2 regions of the Paenibacillus sp. FSL F4-0125 genome follow, and region 1 is predicted to be linked to the other one. Evidence: a T-box and tRNA genes for the amino acid it is inferred to sense, from the RefSeq annotation. Region 1 holds a T-box; the other holds one or more tRNA genes.
The links. A T-box is a leader RNA that pairs with one kind of tRNA and senses whether it is charged. The one in region 1 lies ahead of NST74_RS23730 (arginine--tRNA ligase), so its partner is inferred to be a tRNA-Arg.
Positions count from the first base shown of each region.

Region 1 (10,741 bases):
CCATCAGTATAATCTCCCCTGTCGATTCGGGCAACACCACCGGAGGAACGCTCTATCTGTTGCATGGTGCTGGTGATAATGCTAGCACTTGGTACCGGCTGACTACCATTGAGCAGTATGCTAACAAGTATGGCTGCACAGTCATAATGCCTCAGGTAGGCAGAAGTTATTATACAGATATGGAGTACGGACTAGATTACTTCCACTATATTACGCATGAGCTTCCTGAGCTTTGTGGCCGAATGATGAGACTGGATGATGATCCGCAAAAGACATACGTTGCCGGTCTGTCGATGGGCGGGTATGGGGCCCTGAAATGTGCGCTTACCTATCCCGAACGATACAGCAAAGTAGTTTCTTTATCGGGTGTTACAGATATTCAGAAAAGATTGAAAGACCCGCAGATGTCTCCGGATATGGCGAGGGAGATGGCAGGCACTTTCGGAAACCGCTTACAAGTTAAGCCGGATCAAGATCTATATGCTTTAGCGGCTAAATTGGTCAACGATAACCGTAAGTTGCCTTCGATTCTGACTTGCTGTGGTTCGGAAGATCCATTTGTGGAGATGAACCGGGAATTTGCTTCTCATATGCAAGCGAGTCCGTATAGCTTTCAATATGTTGAGACCCCGGGAACGCATGAATGGGGATTCTGGGAGGAACATCTGAAGACAACTTTTGATTTCTTGTACAACAAAGAATAATGAGCAATTACAGAAAGAGATATTATGGAGGATTTGAGATGAAAGACCAGCAACTGACGTCGCTGCTAAACCAGATGACGCTTGAGGAGAAAATAGCACAATTGCAGCAGCTTGCGGCAAATTTTTATGAAGGAGCGGAAGAAGGAGGCCAAATTACTGGTCCTATGGCATCCATGGGGATTACAGATCACATGATTGAGAACAGTGGTTCAGTACTTGGACTATCGGGCGCAGAGCAAGTCATAGCCGTCCAAGAAGCTCATTTACGTAAAAATAGATTGGGTATTCCATTGTTGATGATGGCGGATATCGTGCACGGCTTTAAGACGATTTTTCCGGTGCCATTGGCGATTGGCTGCTCTTGGGATATGGAGCGAGCAGAGCTAAGCGCCGAGATTGCGGCTAAAGAAGCGGCAGTCTCCGGTGTACACGTCACTTTTGCACCTATGGCGGACCTTGTTCGAGACCCGCGCTGGGGACGAGTGATGGAGTCTACTGGTGAAGATCCTTATTTGAATGGTAGGTTTGCCCGTGCATTTGTACGCGGATTTCAGGGGAATGACTTGACGGATGATGTAAATCGTCTGGCGGCTTGCGTTAAGCACTTTGCGGCCTATGGTCTATCTGAAGGCGGACGGGATTATAATACGGTCGATTTATCAGAACGTCAGCTACGGGAATATTATCTGCCAGCTTATCGTGCAGCACTGGATGAGGGCGCAGAAATGGTTATGACTTCTTTCAACACGATTGACGGGATTCCAATAAGCGGAAACGTTAAGCTGCTTCGTCAACTGCTGCGTGAGGAATGGGGCTTTGACGGTGTGTTGATCTCGGATTGGGGCGCGGTGAAGGAACTGATCCCGCATGGTGTCGCCGAGGACGAGGCTGAAGCAGCGCTTAAAGCTATCAAGGCTAGCGTGGATATCGAGATGATGACAGAGTGTTATGTTCACCAATTGCCATCTCTTGTAGCTGATGGGCAAGTGGATGAAAGTATCATTGATGAAGCCGTACTTCGTATTTTGAAATTGAAGCAAAGACTGGGTTTGTTTGAGAATCCGTTACGTGGGGCAGATATAGAGAAAGAGCGCGAGGTGATTTTCTGTGAGGCTCACCGGACAGCAGCGAGAGAATTAGCGGTTAAATCCTGCGTTCTACTGAAGAATGATCAGGTTCTGCCGCTTGCGACAGAGCAGCGGATTGCGCTAATCGGACCGTTTGCTAGTAACGGAGATATTCTTGGACCATGGTCCTGGTTGGGTTCAACAGAAGAAGCTAGCCGCCTTGCTCCAGCTCTTGAAGCTCGTGCAGCTGCAGGTAAGGTTACCGTTGCAGAAGGCTCCGGGATTGAGAGCTTTACAGAAGAGCAATGGCTGGAGGCGAAAGCGGCAGCGCTGGAAGCCGATGTGATTGTGCTGGCGCTTGGAGAACATTCGGATATGAGCGGAGAAGCTGGAAGTCGTTCAGATATCCGCTTGCCGGAAGCGCAGCGTGAACTTTTGCAACGTATGAAGAAGCTGGGTAAGCCTGTTGTTGTGGTGTTGTTTAACGGACGCCCACTGGATCTTAGCGGTGTGATCGAGAACGCGGATGCTATTCTGGAAGCTTGGTTCCCGGGAAGCGAGGGCGGCGCGGCGATTACCAGTCTACTGTATGGTGACGAGAATCCGTCAGGAAGATTAACGATGTCTTTCCCTGTATCTGTTGGACAAATTCCGGTCTATTACAATCATTTCAACACTGGACGTCCTCTACATGTACCGGGTGCGGACAAACGTTATGTCTCACAATATCTGGACATTCCTAACGAGCCGTTCCTGCCATTTGGCTTTGGTCTTAGTTATACGACATTTAGCTACAGTGAACCGATTCTTTCCGGTGAAATAATGACGAACGATCAGCCTATTAAAGTAACTGTTACGGTGACGAATACAGGCAATGTACAAGGAGAAGAGGTAGTGCAGCTCTATATCCGAGACATTTCAGGAGAAGTTGTCAGACCGATGAAGGAACTGAAAGACTTTGCCAAGATCAGCCTCTCCCCGGGAGAAAGCAAGGAAGTGAGCTTTACGCTTACGGAAGAACAGCTTCGTTACTATCATAGCGACTTAAGCTTTAGCAGTGATCCGGGACAATTCAAATTGTTTGTGGGTCCAAATAGCCAAGAGGTTAAAGATCGCGATTTTCGCTTAACATTAGCTTAAGTAGAATATACACGACACAGGCTGTCGTACTAGAGGAGCGCAAGAATATGACTACTAATATGAATTCTAACATCCATTTAAAAGCTGGAGACTTATCATTCACTTTTACAAACAGTGGGGACTTGTTCCAAGTTCTCCATGAACGGACAATGATCAATCAATTGCTGCCTAATATTGTGGATGGCTCCTTATCCAATCTATATTTACGCATTCATAGTAATGGAAGCATTCAAGCTGTTCCTTTGCTTGGCATTCATTCTTCAAGTACTGTACGTAAGGCTGGGAACCGCTTGGTTTGGGAAGGTACTGCGGAAAAAATTGAGTATCAGGTTATTTTTACTCCGACGGCTCAAGGCGCTTGGTTCTGGGATGTGAAGCTTTCAGGGCAAGACGCAGATGTGGATCTCGTGTACGGACAAGATGTGGGTATTGCCGATATTGGTGCTGTTCGCAGTAATGAAGCCTACCTGTCACAGTATATTGATCATGCCGTATTCGAGGATCAGTCAAAGGGATATGTAGTATGCTCCAGACAGAATCAACCGCAAGGTGGCAAATTTCCATATCTACAACAGGGTGCAATCACTAAAGCAACAAGCTTCTCAACGGATGGTTTCCAATTCTTTGGATTGTCTTATAAAGAGACCAATCAACCGGAAAGCCTGAGTCGTGATCAATTAAGTAATGAAATCTATCAATATGAATTCGCTTATACTGCGCTGCAATCGGAGCGGGTGAAGCTGAGCGGGGAAGCCCGATTTGTATTTTATGGATTGTTCAAGCAAGATCATCCAGAAGCGATCACCTCGTTAGAATTCGCGAAGGATGTTACTGCGGCTTGGGAAACTGTAAAAGAGTTGCCTTTAGAAGTTGAAGCAACGCTCGAGCGTTCTTTCCTAACGAAAGAGCTGGGTGCGCCTCTGGCTGCAAACTCTCTGACGGACGAAGAGATCGATGCCTTGTTCCCGGTTCGTTATCAAGAAGAGAGAGAGGGAGACCAGCTTCTGTCTTTCTTCACGGAAAATTATGAGCATGTTGTATTGAAAGAGAAGGAACTTAAGGTAGAGCGTCCTCATGGCCATATTCTAATGAGTGGGGATAATGCCCGACTTAACGATAAGGTCATCACTACGACTTCCTATATGTACGGAATATTTAACTCTCAAATCGTTATTGGTAATACTAATTTCAACAAACTCATGACCAATGCGAGAAATGCACTTAACATTCCGAAAGCTTCAGGACAACGTATCTATGTGCAGTGGAATGGTGAATACCGTCTGTTGACCATGCCTTCTCTATTCGAGGTTGGTTTCAACTATGCCCGTTGGTATTACAGAACTGATGGCGAATGCTTCATTATTACGAACTACACTACTGCAGATTCTCCAGAGATATTCCTGAATGTGCGTACCGAAAGCGGAAAAGCTTATCGCTATCTAGTCACTAACCAAATCACGATGAACGTTAACGAATACGAGCTTCCATATCAATTCAAGCAAGAAGAGGGAATCGTAACCTTCTCGGCTGACAGAAGCGCACTAAGTGCAGGAGAATATCCTGATCTGCAATATAAATTCCAGGTACAGGGAGCAGATTTTACTCTTCAAAATGAAGGTAGACTTGTCTCTCATGCTGAGCAGACCGATGCACCGCTAGCAGTTCTGGAACTGTCGGAGAGCAGTGAGTGGACATTGAACATTCAAGGTCTTCTGGATGGTAAGGAGATTCAATCGAGCAGTCGTACAGCTGAAGAAGAGATTTCCGCATACCGTGAGTTCTATAGCGGGGTTATGAATGGCTTCCGTCTGACGTTAGGTGATGGGGCGGAAGGCGAGCTGTTTAAGGTAAATGCTCTGGCTTGGTGGTATACCCATAATATGCTCGTCCATTATTCAGTTCCTCACGGATTGGAACAATACGGCGGCGCTGCTTGGGGAACCCGTGACGTGTGTCAAGGACCAGTAGAATACTTCATGGCTACGCAAAAATACGATCAAGTTCGTGAGATATTGCTGACCCTGTATGCTCATCAATATGAAGATGATGGTAACTGGCCGCAGTGGTTCATGTTTGATAAATATACGAAGATTCAGCAAGAGGAGAGCCATGGAGATATTATTGTATGGCCACTCAAAGTGCTTGGAGACTATTTGGCAGTAACGCAAGACTACAGCATTTTGCAGGCGACTGTGCCGTACACTCGTAAGCATAGCTTTGATTTTACAGAGGAAAAAGCGACGCTGCTGGATCATGCACGGAAGGAAGTTGCTTATATTAAGAATCACTTCCTGCATGACACGCATTTGTCTTCTTACGGTGATGGAGACTGGGATGATACACTCCAGCCGGCAAATCCACAGCTGAAGCAGTACATGGTGAGTAGCTGGACAGTGGCGCTTACTTATCAGACATTGAATCAGTTCTCTGAAGTGCTCCATAAAGTTGATCCAGCAGGTTCTGAAGAGCTGAAAGCGATGGTAGAGGGAATCCGTGAGGATTTCAACACTCATATGCTCCAATCTGAGGTAATTCCTGGATTCCTGTATATGGAGGACCCTGAGCAGGTGAAGCTTATGGTACATCCAAGCGATACAGAAACCGGAATTCAATACCGTTTGCTGCCAATGACGCGCAGTATGATCAGTGAGCTGCTTACACCAGAACAAGCCGAAGCGCACTATGAAGTGATCCAGGATAAATTGTTCTGCCCAGACGGCGTTCGTCTGATGAACCGTCCAGCACAATACGTTGGCGGCGTTAGCACTCATTTCAAACGTGCGGAGCAAGCTTCTAACTTTGGTCGGGAAATTGGGCTTCAATATGTACATGCCCACATCCGTTATGTAGAAGCTATGGCTAAGCTAGGGAAAACCGATCAGGTCTGGAATGGCCTAGCGGCGATCAATCCGATCGGAATCCGTGACGTGGTGCCAAACGCTGAACTACGTCAGGCTAACTCTTATTTCAGCAGCTCGGATGGTAAATTTAACACCCGTTATGAGGCACAGGAGAATTTCGATAAGCTGCGTAATGGTGATGTAGCGGTCAAAGGTGGATGGAGAATCTATTCCAGCGGTCCTGGGATCTACATGAACCAGTTAATCTCCAATGCACTGGGGATCCGTACGGAAGGCGGGGATTTAATCATCGACCCAATTCTGCCGGAGTCACTGGACGGAATGCACTTTAGCTTTGAGTATGCCGGTACTAAGGTGGAATTTATTTATCACCTTACGGGCTCTGACAACAGTCGGATTACTGTTAACGATACGGAAGTGCAAGCGGAAGATACGCTTAATCGTTACCGTAGTGGCGGTATCCGGATCAAGCGCGAAGACTTTGATCGTCTCTGCGTGGAAGCTGGAAATGTGATAGACATTTATAAGTAAGATCATATTTGAAGGGCAATCTCCGCGATAAGCGTGGAGATTGCCCTTTTTTGTGCTACATACGGCTCGGTGTCGGTAACCCAAGCACTTCAAGTACATCCCCTAAAGTGTCCTTAAATCTCGAAGTGAGCCAGAGACGAAAGGCAATGGTACCTGCCTCACCTTTTAAAATCGGACATAAAGAATAGAAGTTATTGAAGAGTGTGGCTAACGTATGCGCGTAAGTACAGAGTATGTTCGGCGTCAATTCTACACTGGCAGAATACAATGTCTCCTGCCAGAGGCTAAGCTGTCTCAGCAGAGCAAGCTCTGCTTTTTCCATTTCGATAGGGAATTGAAGTACTGAGGCGTTTGTGCTGAATGGGATTGTAGATTTGCTCAAAACACTGCTGGCACGAGCATAGGTGTACATCAAATAAACGCCGGTATTCCCGGATATTTCTGTAGCTTGTTTGAAATCAAACACGATTTCCGTTCCCAGATTGAACCGCAGCAGATAATAACGAATGGCAGCAGCTGCAATGATGTGGCTGGAAAGTCCCTCTTTATCGGAGCGCGAATGTTCTATGTTCTGTTCCATAAGCTTCACTAAATCGCTCACCTTAACGCCAATTCCTTGGCGTCCGGACATGGCATAAGAAGATTTTCCTTCTGAAATATCTATTCCCAGCTCAGCAGCCGAGACCGGACTAAGAGAAACAACACCGTAACTTACATGATGGAGCTTATCTGCCTGATCGTTATAACCTAGTGCGCTTAAAGCCTGCTTAACCATTTGTTGCGGATATTCCTGTCTATAATCAATCACGTTAATGACACGGTCTGCATGTCCATAAGACTCTTGGGTTCCAGTTAATCCTGTGGTCCATAAGCCGGATGAGAATTCACTATAGGTGAAATCCTTGGTTAGTAGACCGAATTTCCAGAGATGATAAGCAATGTCTTTGGCTGTATACGTCAAAATACCATTCGAACGCACAAGCACCTTATCCATCTGATGATCCTCGGAATCCGTTTCATTGTTTACGTCTGTCCCTTGCTTTAGCACCCAGCATCCCGCAAGCTTACCTTCAGTCTCCTGTACAAAAACTGCCGTTTGCTTCAATCGCTCAGATGCGGCTGTCCAGAATCCCTCTTTTAAAATATTACTCTCCCATACCAGCAGGTCATAGTGAATACCGAAACGCTTCATTTCCGCTACATGTTCTCTCACGATACGTTCAGCGACAAGATTGCCCAGCCACGCCTCATTGCCGTCACCCTGTTCAAGCGCATGCAGCATATCCGTGCGCTTGTGTGTCATCTCTGGATTCCGTGCATATTCTTTGTTCACTTTGGCATAAAGATCCCAGGAATAATCACCGAAGCGTTGATGATCTCCTTCCAAAGGTACATTTAATAAACCTACAACTGTATCAGCCAGCTGGTTGCCCAGATCATCAACGTAGTTATGGACCTCAACATTATATCCGGTTCTTTTCATTATTCTGACTAGCGTATCGCCAATGCAAGCATTTCTCAGGTGACCTACATGAGCAGCTTTATTGGGATTGATGGAAGTGTGCTCGATGATGACCTTTTCCCCTGCGCTGTCAGGTAGATCAAAGGAATGTTTAGCCCACACCTGCCAATCGATATACAAATTAATGAAACCAGGAGCAGCTACTTCGACTTTTTGTAAAAGACCTGTGTAACTCTCTTGTAGTTCAATTTCTTTTTTTACTAATTCGGCTATGACGAGAGGAGATTTGCGCAGGGTTTTAGCTAGTTGCATAGCAATATTGCAGGAATAATCACCATGCTCCAGATTCGCTGGCTGTTCGATTAGAATAGCAACATCCTTAGGGTAGGAAATTTCTAAGCTGTGGAACACTTTTTTTACACTTTCTTCAATGCTGTTTTTGATGACTTGCTTTAACATGTTATACCCTCCTTTGAAAATACAAAAAAGCCCTCGTCTCAAAAGAGACGAGGGCTTAAGCGCTCGCGGTACCACTCTCGTTGCTAAACAGACGTTTAGCCACCTTACAGGATAACGGTCTTCAGCCGGGGCTTCCTACTTGGGTTCAGAAGTCCATCTCACGGGTGCGCTTCATTAGGTGATCTGTGCCGGCTTACACTTACCCGGCTCGCTGAGGACTAGAACACGTTAACTACTCTCCCACTCATCGATGCTTGAATAATTTTTATCAGTATAACGAATATTTCGAAAAAAGCAATAGGGTGTGTTACTCAGTGAAATCTAGAAGATGTTTGAGTATTAGATTGTTCGATTAGTAGATTATAAATTCAAAGAATAGAAGGTTGTCTTTTTTTGAGTGACAATTCCTTTGCTTAAATGTCCACACATTAACTTTAAATACAGAATATTACTATATAGAGCTATTAATTATGAACCATGTTACTAGTTTTATAGTTTTTTTTCTTTCAAACTGTAGCAGAAGAGAGGAGTGAATAAAGATGGCTTTATATTCAACTGGACCTATAGATAATTCTCCAATTCTGGGAGTTAGACAGACTCAAATCGTAACAGTAAAAGTAGTTAACCGTGATTCTCTTAATCCATATAATTTGGTCATTCAAGGCTTTTTATTAAATGGATCAAGAACAATGTACGTGAATGAAATGCTAAATCTCGCACCTAACCAAGTTCTGACTAGGAACTATTTTGCTGATTTAGATGCCTTTGAATTTGTGTTTGCAACAGTAGACGAGGTTGAAGCAGAGGTAGGGATTTCGGTATGGGGAAAACAGGCTTCGGGGCAATTAGTAGATCCTCATCGAATAGCAGCGTGGGAAAAATATTCAGCAATAATCTAAAGGAGTGTTGAGAAATTGAGCAATTTATCTACCGGGCCGATTGATAATACGATGGTGGGAGGTATACGACCTACTCAACATGTTACGATCAAAATTGATAACCGAAGCGACGTTATTTCTTCTACGGTTCTCGTCCAAGGATATTATATGAATGGGACAAGAACTTTATATGTTAGTGAGCATGTTAACGTTATACCTGATCAAGTTATAACTAAGGACTATTATGCGGATTTTGATGCGTTTGAATTTATTTTTACGACTTTAAGCCTGGTAGATGATCCTATTCAAATTTCAGTATGGGGAAAAAATAGTATAGGTCAAATCGTGACTGCTCACCGACTTGTTCATTCTGAATTACTCGGTGCAACAGTTGGAGTAACTGGAGCGACAGGGGCAGACGGAGCGACTGGAGCAACGGGAGCAGACGGAGTGACAGGTGCGACAGGAGCAGACGGAGCGACTGGAGCAACGGGAGCAGACGGAGTAACAGGTGCGACAGGTGCAGATGGGGTGACAGGTGCAACAGGTGCGGACGGAGTGACTGGAGCAACGGGAGCAGACGGAGTGACTGGAGCAACAGGAGCAGACGGAGTAACAGGAGCTGATGGAGCGACTGGTGCAACTGGAGTGACTGGAGCAACGGGAGCAACAGGAGCCGACGGAGTGACAGGAGCAACGGGAGCAGACGGAGTGACTGGAGCAACAGGAGCAGACGGAGTGACTGGAGTAACAGGAGCAGATGGAGTGACTGGAGCAACGGGAGCAACAGGAGCCGACGGAGTGACAGGAGCAACAGGAGCAGACGGAGCGACTGGAGCAACGGGAGCGGACGGAGTGACAGGAGCAACGGGAGCAGACGGAGTGACTGGAGCAACGGGAGCAGATGGAGTGACTGGTGTGACTGGTGCGACTGGTGCGACTGGAGTGACTGGAGCAGACGGAGTGACTGGAGCAACGGGAGCTGATGGAGCAGACGGAGCGACTGGAGCGACTGGTGCAACTGGTGCGACTGGAGTGACTGGAGCAGACGGAGTGACTGGAGCAACTGGAGTAACAGGAGCAGACGGAGCAACTGGAGCAACAGGAGCTGATGGAGCAGACGGTGTCACTGGTGCGACTGGTGCGACTGGAGTGACCGGAGCAGACGGAGTGACTGGAGCAACGGGAGTAACAGGAGCAGACGGAGCAACTGGAGCAACAGGAGCTGATGGAGCAGACGGTGTCACTGGTGCGACTGGTGCGACTGGAGTGACCGGAGCAACCGGAGTAGATGGAGCAACTGGAGTGACTGGAGCAGACGGAGTAACAGGTGCAACAGGAGCAGATGGAGCGACAGGAGCAGACGGAGTGACTGGAGCAACGGGAGCAGACGGAGTGACTGGAGCGACAGGAGCAGATGGAGTAACAGGAGCGACTGGAGTTACCGGAGCAACCGGAGCAACTGGAGTGACTGGAGCAGACGGAGTAACAGGTGCAACAGGAGCAGATGGAGCGACAGGAGCAGACGGAGTGACTGGAGCAACGGGAGCAGACGGAGTAACTGGAGCGACAGGAGCAACAGGAGCAACAGGAGTAGATGGAGTAACAGGAGCGACTGGAGTTACCGGAGCAACCGGAG
Region 1 is NZ_JBBOZJ010000001.1:5,338,942-5,349,682, reverse strand. Features, by position in the region: gene NST74_RS23745 (alpha/beta hydrolase) at 1-704, shown strand, start outside; gene bglX (beta-glucosidase BglX) at 743-2,911, shown strand; gene NST74_RS23735 (GH36-type glycosyl hydrolase domain-containing protein) at 2,959-6,303, shown strand; gene NST74_RS23730 (arginine--tRNA ligase) at 6,359-8,224, opposite strand; T-box leader at 8,265-8,481, opposite strand; gene NST74_RS23725 (hypothetical protein) at 8,764-9,123, shown strand; gene NST74_RS23720 (beta strand repeat-containing protein) at 9,139-10,741, shown strand, end outside.

Region 2 (10,741 bases), 130 kb from region 1:
AGCTTCCGGTCGGCTTCGTTCTGCAGGCTAAGTACCTTGCCGCGGGCGCTCGAGTTCACAACCAGCGAAGCGACCGCCAGAACGGCGACAACAAGCATAAAGCTGAGCAAAATCCGCTGTAGATATTTGCGCGAACGGATTGTCTGCAGTACATTCATGTGTCCTCACTCCCTGATTTTAGGGTGACCTTAATATAATCCCGCCTTGTTTTGCTTGTCAATCCGCGTTTTCGCGGGCCGCCTCCCGCGAATCCTCTGCATCCGACAGGTTATCCGGCTCTGCGTGGAACAAATCCCGCAGAAGTATGCGTGCTATAATCCTATGTCCTGATACATCCGGATGGATACCATCGCCATATCTATACGAGGCATTAACCGACCTCTCATGCCGGATATGCTCCAGCAGCGGTGTGCGCAGATCGATGACGCCATCAGCGGGACAGCCCCCGCTTAGCAGCCAGTCCGCATAACGCTCCAGCACATGATCGTAATCTCTGTAGGGCGCCAAATAGCTGAAATCATCCGCTTCCGCCGGCTGCAGCGTACCGTTCATTGACGGGGCGTCGAATGGCGGCGGTGTCATCAGCACGACTTTGGCCCCTGCTTCCCGAATTTGTGTGCTCAGCCGCAGCATCCCCGCCTGATAGGCTGCAAAACGTTCTTCCGAAAAGGGATGATAAATCCCGTCATTCATCCCGTAGCAGGCTGCGACCACACTGGGAGAGGCTTCTTTAAGCTCCCTTGACAGCCGGTTATGAACACAGGGCCGCGGAAAAGGATGAGTGGCTTCGCTAAGTCCCGAAGCCGTCTCGCTGGGAACACCGCAAGGGACCAGTTCTACCGTCCAATCCGGACGGTGCACCTGCAGCCACTCCCGGGTTAAGCGGATATATAGACCGTCAGCCGTAATGCTGTCCCCTAGAAATAGAATCTGGGAATCTGCGGAATCTTTTGTTACCTTGTCAGTAAATAGATGCAACATATTTATCCCTCCTGACCATCGCGCAGATCTCCCGCTTGGCCGAAGCCAGGCGATGCCACGCATTCTAATGGTAGCGCCGGCTGTCCTTTTTCGCCTTGACGATTTCGACCTTCTTTAGCATAATATGGCCATGACAACCAAAATATTTGCACAGGACATCGGACTTGAACCCGGTTTCACTTTTAGAATCCAGAAATGTCCGCTGACCCATGATTACTATGTCCACAGCCATGACTTCTCCGAGCTGGTCGTCATTCTGTCAGGAAACGCCGTGCATATCATTGAGGGGAGAGAGTATCCAGTCACTGCCGGCCAGGTTTTTCTGATCCACAGCGATGTTTCCCATGGTTACAAGGATGTCGAAGGCATCGAATACTTTAATGTGATGTTCCAACCTGAGCAGCTGCTGCAGCAGTCCGAGCTCAGACTGATGCCGGGCTTTCAGGCATTATTTTACATCGAACCTTTTTACCGGAAAGAAATGTATTTCAAAGGTATGCTCTCCCTTGAAGCAGAACAACTCTTGGAGGCTACACGGCTGCTGGATAATATCCTCGAAGAGCATGACCGGCAGCCTGAAGGGTACAGGCTGATGATCCGCACCTATTTTACTGCTCTGGTAGGCATGCTATCACGCTATTACCAAACCAGCAGCGGACACAAGGATAACAAGGCGCTGCGGATCGGTGAGACAGTCACCTATATCGAAGAGCATTTTCTACAGCCAATCACCTTGCAATCCATGGCGGATATGGCTTATATGTCAACCCGCCAGTTTCTGAGAGTCTTCACCCGCAATTATCAGACCACCCCAATGGACTATGTCATCCGTAAGCGGCTGGACTATTCCTGCACGCTGTTGCGCAGCCCCGGACTTACGATTTCCCAGGTGGCCATGGACAGCGGCTTTCATGACCAGAACTATTACTCCCGCCAGTTCCGCAAAGTATTTAACTGTACACCCAGCGAATACCGAGAGAGAAATCAGGAATCCTGCCGGATCCCAAGGAACTCCTAGAGCTCCAGCGCATCGTTCACGTCAGTAGCATCTTCCTTTTGGCGCAGCCGCCGCCGGTACGCTCCGGGCGTTACACCGAATCTTGCGCTGAACAAACGTGTCATGTAGTTTGGATCGTGAATGCCCACCCGTTCGGCGATTTCGGAGATGCCCAGCACCGTACCGCTTAGCAGTTTCTTGGCTTCTTCCAGGCGCCGCTGCAGCACGTACTGTAGCGGTGTGGTTCCAATATGCTGTTTCATGCACCTCGTAATATAATCCGCCTGGAAGTGCAGCTCCTCCTCGAGTGCCGCAAGGTTAAATGGCTGTCTCCATTGAATATCTAGATAGGCAGCGGCTGCCCGGGCCAGCCGGACCGCCGGCTCCGGCAGGGAAGTCCGCGCACATTCCTCTTGCAGTGCCGCCAGCAGCCCAGCCAGCAGCAGATGAAGCCGGAGTGCGTTCTCAGCATTCAGCCGGCTATGGATCTCGTTCATCTCATGCAAGATCGGCTCCAATGCTTCTACGTCAACAGTGGCGTACTTAGGCATGTATAGACGCTGTTGTACAGAGGGCTCCTCATCCTCTACCGTTCCTTTGGCCAGCAGCGACGACCATGGAATGTCCTCCCGCCGGATATGAGCCGGCTTACATCCATGGATGAAGTGCACCCAGTAAATCTCCGTATCCTCCCCGCAAGCCCGATACCCATCATGCAGCAGCCCTGCCTCCAGCACCAGCAGTTTTCCCGGACCCACTGCATAATCCCTGCCCTCTTCTGTCATATAGAGTGTTCCCCGTTTGACCAGCAGCAGATCATACACACCGAAGGTGCGGGCGAAATGCCGGTCTCCCGGCGACCAGACGGCATGTCCCACCGTGACAAATTGCGGCAGCGGAGGTATCGCGAATTCCAGGCACAGCACCATATATCTCTCCTGTCAAAGTCGATTTTATGCTATTCCAAGTCTATATTATCACTGGCTGCTCCGGCAGAAAAGAGTTACATTGACTGGGAACCCGCTTTTCATCCAATTAGATAAGGGGCTGTATATCCATGCGCTTTCGTCAGGTTCACCTTGATTTCCATACTTCTGAAGCCATTCCCGGCATAGCCAATGAATTCTCCAAATCCCAGTTTCAGTCCATGCTGCGTGCCGGTCATGTAGACTCTATCACTGTGTTCTCCAAATGCCATCACGGGTGGGCTTATCATCCCAGCGAAGCCAATGAAATCCATCCGCAGCTCTCTTTTGATCTGCTGGGGGAGATGATCACCGCAGCTCATGATATCGGAGTACTGACGCCGGTATATTTGTCGGCTGGTCTTGACGAGAAGCTTGCTCGCCGGCATCCCGAGTGGCTGATCCGCGATGCAGAGGACCGCACACGCTGGGTGAAGGACTTTATGACACCGGGTTACCACGAATTTTGCCTTAACACGCCTTATCTGGACATTTTACTGGCGCAAATCCATGAAGTGGTCTCCCGGTATGACTCCGACGGTATCTTTCTTGATATCGTCGGCGTCCGTAAATGCCGCTGCCAGTATTGCGTTGACGCACTTCGTGCCTCAGGCCTGGACCCCCGCGACGAGGCTTCAGTCATTGCCTTGGGCGAGCAGACTTATCTGAATTATGCACGCCGCGTCCGGGAGACAATCGATGCTGTGAAGCCTGGTCTACCGGTCTATCACAACAACGGTCATCAGCAGCGGGGCCGCCGAGATCTCGTGCAGGTCAATAGCCATCTCGAGCTTGAGTCGCTCCCTACCGGAGGCTGGGGCTACGATCACTTCCCGCTGTCAGCACGGTACGCCCAGACGCTGGGCATGAAATTTCTCGGTATGACCGGCAAATTCCATACCTCCTGGGGTGAATTCGGCGGATACAAGCATCCGAATGCGCTGCGGTTTGAAGCAGCTCTCAGTCTGGCCCACGGTGCCAAATGCTCCATTGGTGATCAGCTTCATCCTTCAGGCATAATGGATGAAGCGACCTATGCCCTGATCGGCGCTGCCTACGCTGAGGTGGAGGCGAAAGAGCAGTGGTGCAGCGGGGTTGAGTCCGTTGCAGACATTGCCGTCTTATCCCTGGAGGCGGCACGTGAGGCCTGCCCCGACGGGCAGGCATTGAGAGGAGCGCGCAATCTGGCTGACGCGGGTGCGGTACGCATGCTTACAGAGGGCCATTATCTGTTCGACATCGTAGATACCTTCAGCGATTTTTCCGCTTATAAGGTACTGATACTACCGGATGAGGTACCGGTATGGCCGGAGTTAGCCACCGCTATTGAAATCTTCACAGCTGGAGGAGGTAAAGTGCTCGCCACCGGGCGTTCAGGTCTGAACACAGCAGGCGATGCGTTTGCACTGAACCTGGGTATCAACTGGCTGGGAACCAATCCTTACCGGCCAGCTTATTTCTATCCGCATTTCACACCGGGGGCTCTGCTGCCAGCCTCCTACGTAATGTACGGCGAAGGTCAGCTTGTGGAATTGCATGACGGACAATCACTGGGTAATCTGGAGAATCCATATTTCAACCGCGATGTATTCACCTTTTGTTCACATCAACACACGCCTGGTACCAGGGAAGACAATGGACCAGGCATGGTCGAAAGCAGCAATGGAATCTATATCGCTTGGGATGTGTTCAGCGAATATGCGGAAGCAGGCCATCTTATCCTGAAAGAGATGGTGCTTCATGCGCTATCACGGCTGCTCCCCCAGCCTGCCCTGCGCACCAATCTACCGGTCCGGGGAATAGCGACCCTGCAGTATCAGCAGGCGGAGCAGCGCTATGTGAACCATCTGCTTTATGCCTCCCCCGTGCTAAAAGGACGCATTGAAGTTATCGAAGACATCGTGCCGCTACGGGACATTTCTGTCAGCCTGCGTCTTCTATCTCCTGCTCTTGTCCAGCGGGTCTATCTGGCCCCGTCAATGACAGCTCTGCCGTTTACGGTAGGCCAGGATGAAATCTCTTATATAATTCCTTGCTTGGAGAATCACCAGATGGTAGTAATAGAACTGGCACAGGAGAAATATCCAGTAGAGTAAATTCGCTCAATCAAACAGAATCAGGGAGGTCCAGCAACCTATCATGGCTTCTATAACCTCCCTTTTCTTATTGCAATGTCCCCTTCAAAACATAGTCCCTTAGCCGGTCCTCTCCGATTCAGATATAAAAAAATCAACCCATCGCAGATGAGTTGATCCATAACTATATTTTAAACAAAGTTGCTCATAGAAGATCTCAAGCTTAAGCCATTTGCTGTGCCAGTCCTCCCAGTGCACCAAAGACCATGTTCTTCGTCATAGTTGTGCTGTGTTACTGCGCTTCTTTCCAATGGCGTCAGTATGAAAAAAGTTCAGGAATCACCTTAAGTTCAATTCAAAAATCAACATAGCAGAAACCATGAATTAAACAATAAAGATATAATATATTTCAGCAAAGAAAAAGAGTTTATAAGATCGCTTAGTAAGCAATCTTATAAACTCCTTTAGGATGGACTCTCAGGGGCTCGAACCCTGGACAAATAGATTAAGAGTCTACTGCTCTACCAACTGAGCTAAGAGTCCACAATATAATGATTTATCTTATAGAACTTGAAAAGCAAAAGCTCTTAGCATAACGCATAAGAGCTTCGCTTGCTAATTGATACCGGTGAGAGGACTCGAACCTCCACGGTTTCCCTCTCGATTTTGAGTCGAGCGCGTCTGCCATTCCGCCACACCGGCAAATTATTGAGTTAAAAGATGGCGCGCCCTGAGAGATTCGAACTCCCGGCCTTTTGATTCGTAGTCAAACGCTCTATCCAGCTGAGCTAAGGGCGCAAAATTTATATGGAGCGGACGACGGGAATCGAACCCGCGACCCTCGCCTTGGCAAGGCGATGCTCTACCGCTGAGCCACGTCCGCACACGGTATGTATTGATGTCCGACTCACTAAAGAAGTGAGCCATGAAGGACTCGAACCTTCGACACCCTGATTAAAAGTCAGGTGCTCTACCAACTGAGCTAATGGCTCATAAAGCAAGAAAAATGGCGGAACCGACGAGATTCGAACTCGCGATCTCCTGCGTGACAGGCAGGCATGTTAGGCCAACTACACCACGGTTCCAAAAGATATAATTGCTTGATGAAAATTGGTTGCGGGGGCAGGATTTGAACCTGCGGCCTTCGGGTTATGAGCCCGACGAGCTACCGGGCTGCTCCACCCCGCGTCATTAAAAAATATTCAACTACCCATTACAATAAGAAAGCTTCATGGTGGAGGCTGAGGGGATCGAACCCCCGACCCTCTGCTTGTAAGGCAGATGCTCTCCCAGCTGAGCTAAGCCTCCATGTAAAGAAGCAACTCAATTATCATAACACATTCTAACCAGTAATGCAATATTTTATTTCAGAAGAACAATAAGGTTTTAAAGAAATTGGTGACCCGTATGGGATTCGAACCCATGTTACCTCCGTGAAAGGGAGGTGTCTTAACCCCTTGACCAACGGGCCTTATCGAAAACAAAATGTTTTGACAACAAAAAAGATTATATCATGTATTTCGAAGTATAGCAATACATAAATTAAAATACTTTCACTTTTATTCTAAGCAGGCATTAAAGTAATGCCTAGCTTGAGTGATATAAGCTCCACGACTTCAAGAGCTGTGCGGTTGTTCGTGTCTAAATGCGCTCGGAATACGTCCTGGTTCAGTCCTGTGATGCATCTGTCGATCTGTTGAACGGCCCACGAGTCCTTCTCCTCACCTCTACTAGTCAATCGCTTAAGCAGCGTCTCTCGTGAGGCACATAAAGTGAAATGATGAACCTCTAATCCTTCATTCATTAGCTTCCCCACAATCTCTATCCAATAATCTGGGTTGACTATAGTCATAGGTACGATAATCGTCCCACTATATTCGCTAACTATGTATTTTAACATGGAATGATTAATTTCACGCCAAAGGCGATAGTCCTGAAAGTCACTTATTGTCATCACATCGGGAATGTTTGCTCTTATGTAATACCCAACATTCTCTGGATCGTATACAAAGGAATTAGGAAGCCTGCGATGTAATTGATATGCAGTTTCTGTCTTTCCCGCACCAAAAGCTCCATTGATCCATATAATCAAGATGATTCTCCCCCATAAATAATCTATATTTTGAGTGGCCAAGACTAGTCTCCTTAAGACTCTATTAATCACAATATCATAAGAATCCTTTCATGTAATAATGTATTTAATAGATTTAGTTCTTATTGTTTTCTTTAAACCCTTACCTGCAGTTTCTCTGTATAACAAAAAGACCACTGTCGATTACTCAACAGTGGTCTCGCGTGCTTGGCAACGTCCTACTCTCCCAGGACCCTTCGGTCCAAGTACCATCGGCGCTGGAGGGCTTAACGGTCGTGTTCGGGATGGGTACGCGTGGAACCCCTCCGCTATCGCCACCAAACGGGCATTTGCAGTACAAATGCATTATTCAGGTCTCAGCATCGCCAAATGCTGAAAACAAATTCATCATCATACGGTCACTAGTACCATATGGGTTAGAACTTGATTCCTGAAAACTGAATCCGAATTGAATTTGCGTTCGCCCTTCTTACGGGGCCCCCGGAAAGTACTCGGAATTAGCTTCGCAGCTTCTTCTTCACTTTTTGGGGTATTTTTAGGATAAGCCCTCGACCGATTAGTATTGGTCAGCTCCATGCATTACTGCACTTCCACCTCCAACCTATCTACCTCGTCGTCTTCAAGGGGTCTTACTAATTGGGAAATCTCATCTTGAGGGGGGCTTCACGCTTAGATGCTTTCAGCGCTTATCCCGTCCGTACGTAGCTACCCAGCCATGCTTCTGGCGAAACAACTGGTGCACCAGCGGTACGTCCATCCCGGTCCTCTCGTACTAAGGACAGCTCCTCTCAAATTTCCTGCGCCCACGACAGATAGGGACCGAACTGTCTCACGACGTTCTGAACCCAGCTCGCGTACCGCTTTAATGGGCGAACAGCCCAACCCTTGGGACCTACTTCAGCCCCAGGATGCGATGAGCCGACATCGAGGTGCCAAACCTCCCCGTCGATGTGGACTCTTGGGGGAGATAAGCCTGTTATCCCCAGGGTAGCTTTTATCCGTTGAGCGATGGCCCTTCCATGCGGTACCACCGGATCACTAAGTCCGACTTTCGTCCCTGCTCGACTTGTAGGTCTCGCAGTCAAGCTCCCTTATGCCTTTGCACTCTTCGAATGATTTCCAACCATTCTGAGGGAACCTTGGAACGCCTCCGTTACTCTTTAGGAGGCGACCGCCCCAGTCAAACTGCCCGCCTGACACGGTCCCCGTACCCGATTAGGGCACTAGGTTAGAACCTAGATACGATCAGGGTGGTATCCCAACGGCGCCTCCACCGAAGCTTGCGCTCCGATTTCTACGGCTCCCACCTATCCTGTACAGATCGTACCCAAATTCAATATCAAGCTGCAGTAAAGCTCCATGGGGTCTTTCCGTCTTGTCGCGGGTAACCTGCATCTTCACAGGTATTAAAATTTCACCGGATCTCTCGTTGAGACAGCGCCCAAGTCGTTACGCCATTCGTGCGGGTCAGAATTTACCTGACAAGGAATTTCGCTACCTTAGGACCGTTATAGTTACGGCCGCCGTTTACTGGGGCTTCGGTTCATAGCTTCGGGTTACCCCTAACCACTCCCCTTAACCTTCCAGCACCGGGCAGGCGTCAGCCCGTATACTTCGCCTTGCGGCTTCGCACAGACCTGTGTTTTTGCTAAACAGTCGCTTGGGCCTTTTCACTGCGGCCCCCTCGTGCTATTCACACTACCGGGGCACCCCTTCTCCCGAAGTTACGGGGTCATTTTGCCGAGTTCCTTAACGAGAGTTCTTCCGCGCGCCTTAGAATTCTCTTCTCGCCTACCTGTGTCGGTTTGCGGTACGGGCACCTTCTCCTGGCTAGAGGCTTTTCTTGGCAGTGTGAGATCATGACCTTCGCTACTACAATTTTCGCTCCCCATCACAGCCCAGCCTTAACGATGTGCGGATTTGCCTACACATCAGCCTCACTGCTTAGACGGACATATCCATCAGTCCGCGTCACTACCCTCCTGCGTCACCCCATCGCTCATAGCGGATTACGGTGGTACAGTAATTTCAAACTGTTGTCCTTCGACTACGCCTTTCGGCCTCGCCTTAGGTCCCGACTTACCCTGAGCGGACGAGCCTTCCTCAGGAAACCTTGGGCTTTCGGCGGATCAGATTCTCACTGATCTTTTCGTTACTCATACCGGCATTCTCACTTGTATGCTGTCCAGCGCTCCTTACGGTACACCTTCAACCCACATACAACGCTCCCCTACCCCAGATACATACGTATCTAGCCATAGCTTCGGTGGTGTGTTTAGCCCCGTTACATTTTCGGCGCAGAGTCACTCGACCAGTGAGCTATTACGCACTCTTTCAATGGTGGCTGCTTCTAAGCCAACATCCTGGTTGTCTGTGCAACTCCACATCCTTTCCCACTTAACACACACTTGGGGACCTTAGCTGATGGTCTGGGCTGTTTCCCTTTTGACAATGGATCTTAGCACTCACTGTCTGACTCCCGGCAATAAGTATATGGCATTCGGAGTTTGACTGAGCTTGGTAATCCTTGCGGACCCCGCACCCAATCAGTGCTCTACCTCCACTACTCTTATACCGAGGCTAGCCCTAAAGCTATTTCGGGGAGAACCAGCTATCTCCGAGTTCGATTGGAATTTCTCCGCTACCCCCACCTCATCCCCGCACTTTTCAACGTGCGTGGGTTCGGGCCTCCAGTGCGTGTTACCGCACCTTCACCCTGGACAGGGGTAGATCACACGGTTTCGGGTCTACGTCCACATACTCAATCGCCCTATTCAGACTCGCTTTCGCTGCGGCTCCGTCTTCTCGACTTAACCTTGCATGTTAAACGTAACTCGCCGGTTCATTCTACAAAAGGCACGCCATCACCCATAGATAGGGCTCTGACTTTTTGTAAGCACACGGTTTCAGGTTCTATTTCACTCCCCTTCCGGGGTGCTTTTCACCTTTCCCTCACGGTACTGTTTCACTATCGGTCGCCAGGTAGTATTTAGCCTTAGCAGATGGTCCTGCTGGATTCATACGGGGTTTCACGTGCCCCGCACTACTCGGGATCCGTCTCGGAGAGAACACAGTTTAGGCTACAGGGCTTTTACCTCTATCGCGGGCCTTTCCAGACCTCTTCACCTACCATATTCCTTTGTAACTCCATGTGAGACGTCCCACAACCCCTAAGAGCAAGCTCTTAGGTTTAGGCTGTTCCGCGTTCGCTCGCCGCTACTGACGGAATCACTATTGTTTTCTCTTCCTCAGGGTACTTAGATGTTTCAGTTCCCCTGGTCTGCCTCTACATACCCTATGTATTCAGGTATGAGTAACTGCGAATTACCACAGCTGGGTTTCCCCATTCGGACACCCCCGGATCAAAGCTTGCTTACAGCTCCCCGAGGCAGTTTCGTTGTTCGCCACGTCCTTCGTCGGCTCCTGGCGCCTAGGCATCCTCCGTGTGCTCTTATTAGCTTAACCTTGATTTTTCCGCAGGAAAATATCATACGATATCTCTCTTGGAATCATCTCACTAATAACATTTACTTGTTTTACACAAGTTGCTAAAAGATGTTCTAAAACGCAAATTCGTTTCGGTATCCAGTTTTCAAGGATCAAGTCTTACTTGAGAGCTTAAACTCTCAAA
Region 2 is NZ_JBBOZJ010000001.1:5,212,781-5,223,521, forward strand. Features, by position in the region: gene NST74_RS23165 (AraC family transcriptional regulator) at 1-158, opposite strand, end outside; gene NST74_RS23170 (SGNH/GDSL hydrolase family protein) at 217-981, opposite strand; gene NST74_RS23175 (AraC family transcriptional regulator) at 1,112-1,999, shown strand; gene NST74_RS23180 (AraC family transcriptional regulator) at 1,996-2,907, opposite strand; gene NST74_RS23185 (alpha-amylase family protein) at 3,036-5,039, shown strand; tRNA gene NST74_RS23190 (tRNA-Lys) at 5,489-5,561, opposite strand; tRNA gene NST74_RS23195 (tRNA-Leu) at 5,642-5,720, opposite strand; tRNA gene NST74_RS23200 (tRNA-Arg) at 5,740-5,816, opposite strand; tRNA gene NST74_RS23205 (tRNA-Gly) at 5,827-5,901, opposite strand; tRNA gene NST74_RS23210 (tRNA-Lys) at 5,938-6,010, opposite strand; tRNA gene NST74_RS23215 (tRNA-Asp) at 6,026-6,103, opposite strand; tRNA gene NST74_RS23220 (tRNA-Met) at 6,130-6,206, opposite strand; tRNA gene NST74_RS23225 (tRNA-Val) at 6,251-6,326, opposite strand; tRNA gene NST74_RS23230 (tRNA-Glu) at 6,415-6,489, opposite strand; gene NST74_RS23235 (AAA family ATPase) at 6,583-7,110, opposite strand; rRNA gene rrf (5S ribosomal RNA) at 7,316-7,432, opposite strand; rRNA gene NST74_RS23245 (23S ribosomal RNA) at 7,647-10,575, opposite strand.
Region 2: it has a tRNA-Arg gene. The T-box ahead of NST74_RS23730 (arginine--tRNA ligase) is inferred to sense a tRNA for this amino acid. The anticodon was not compared.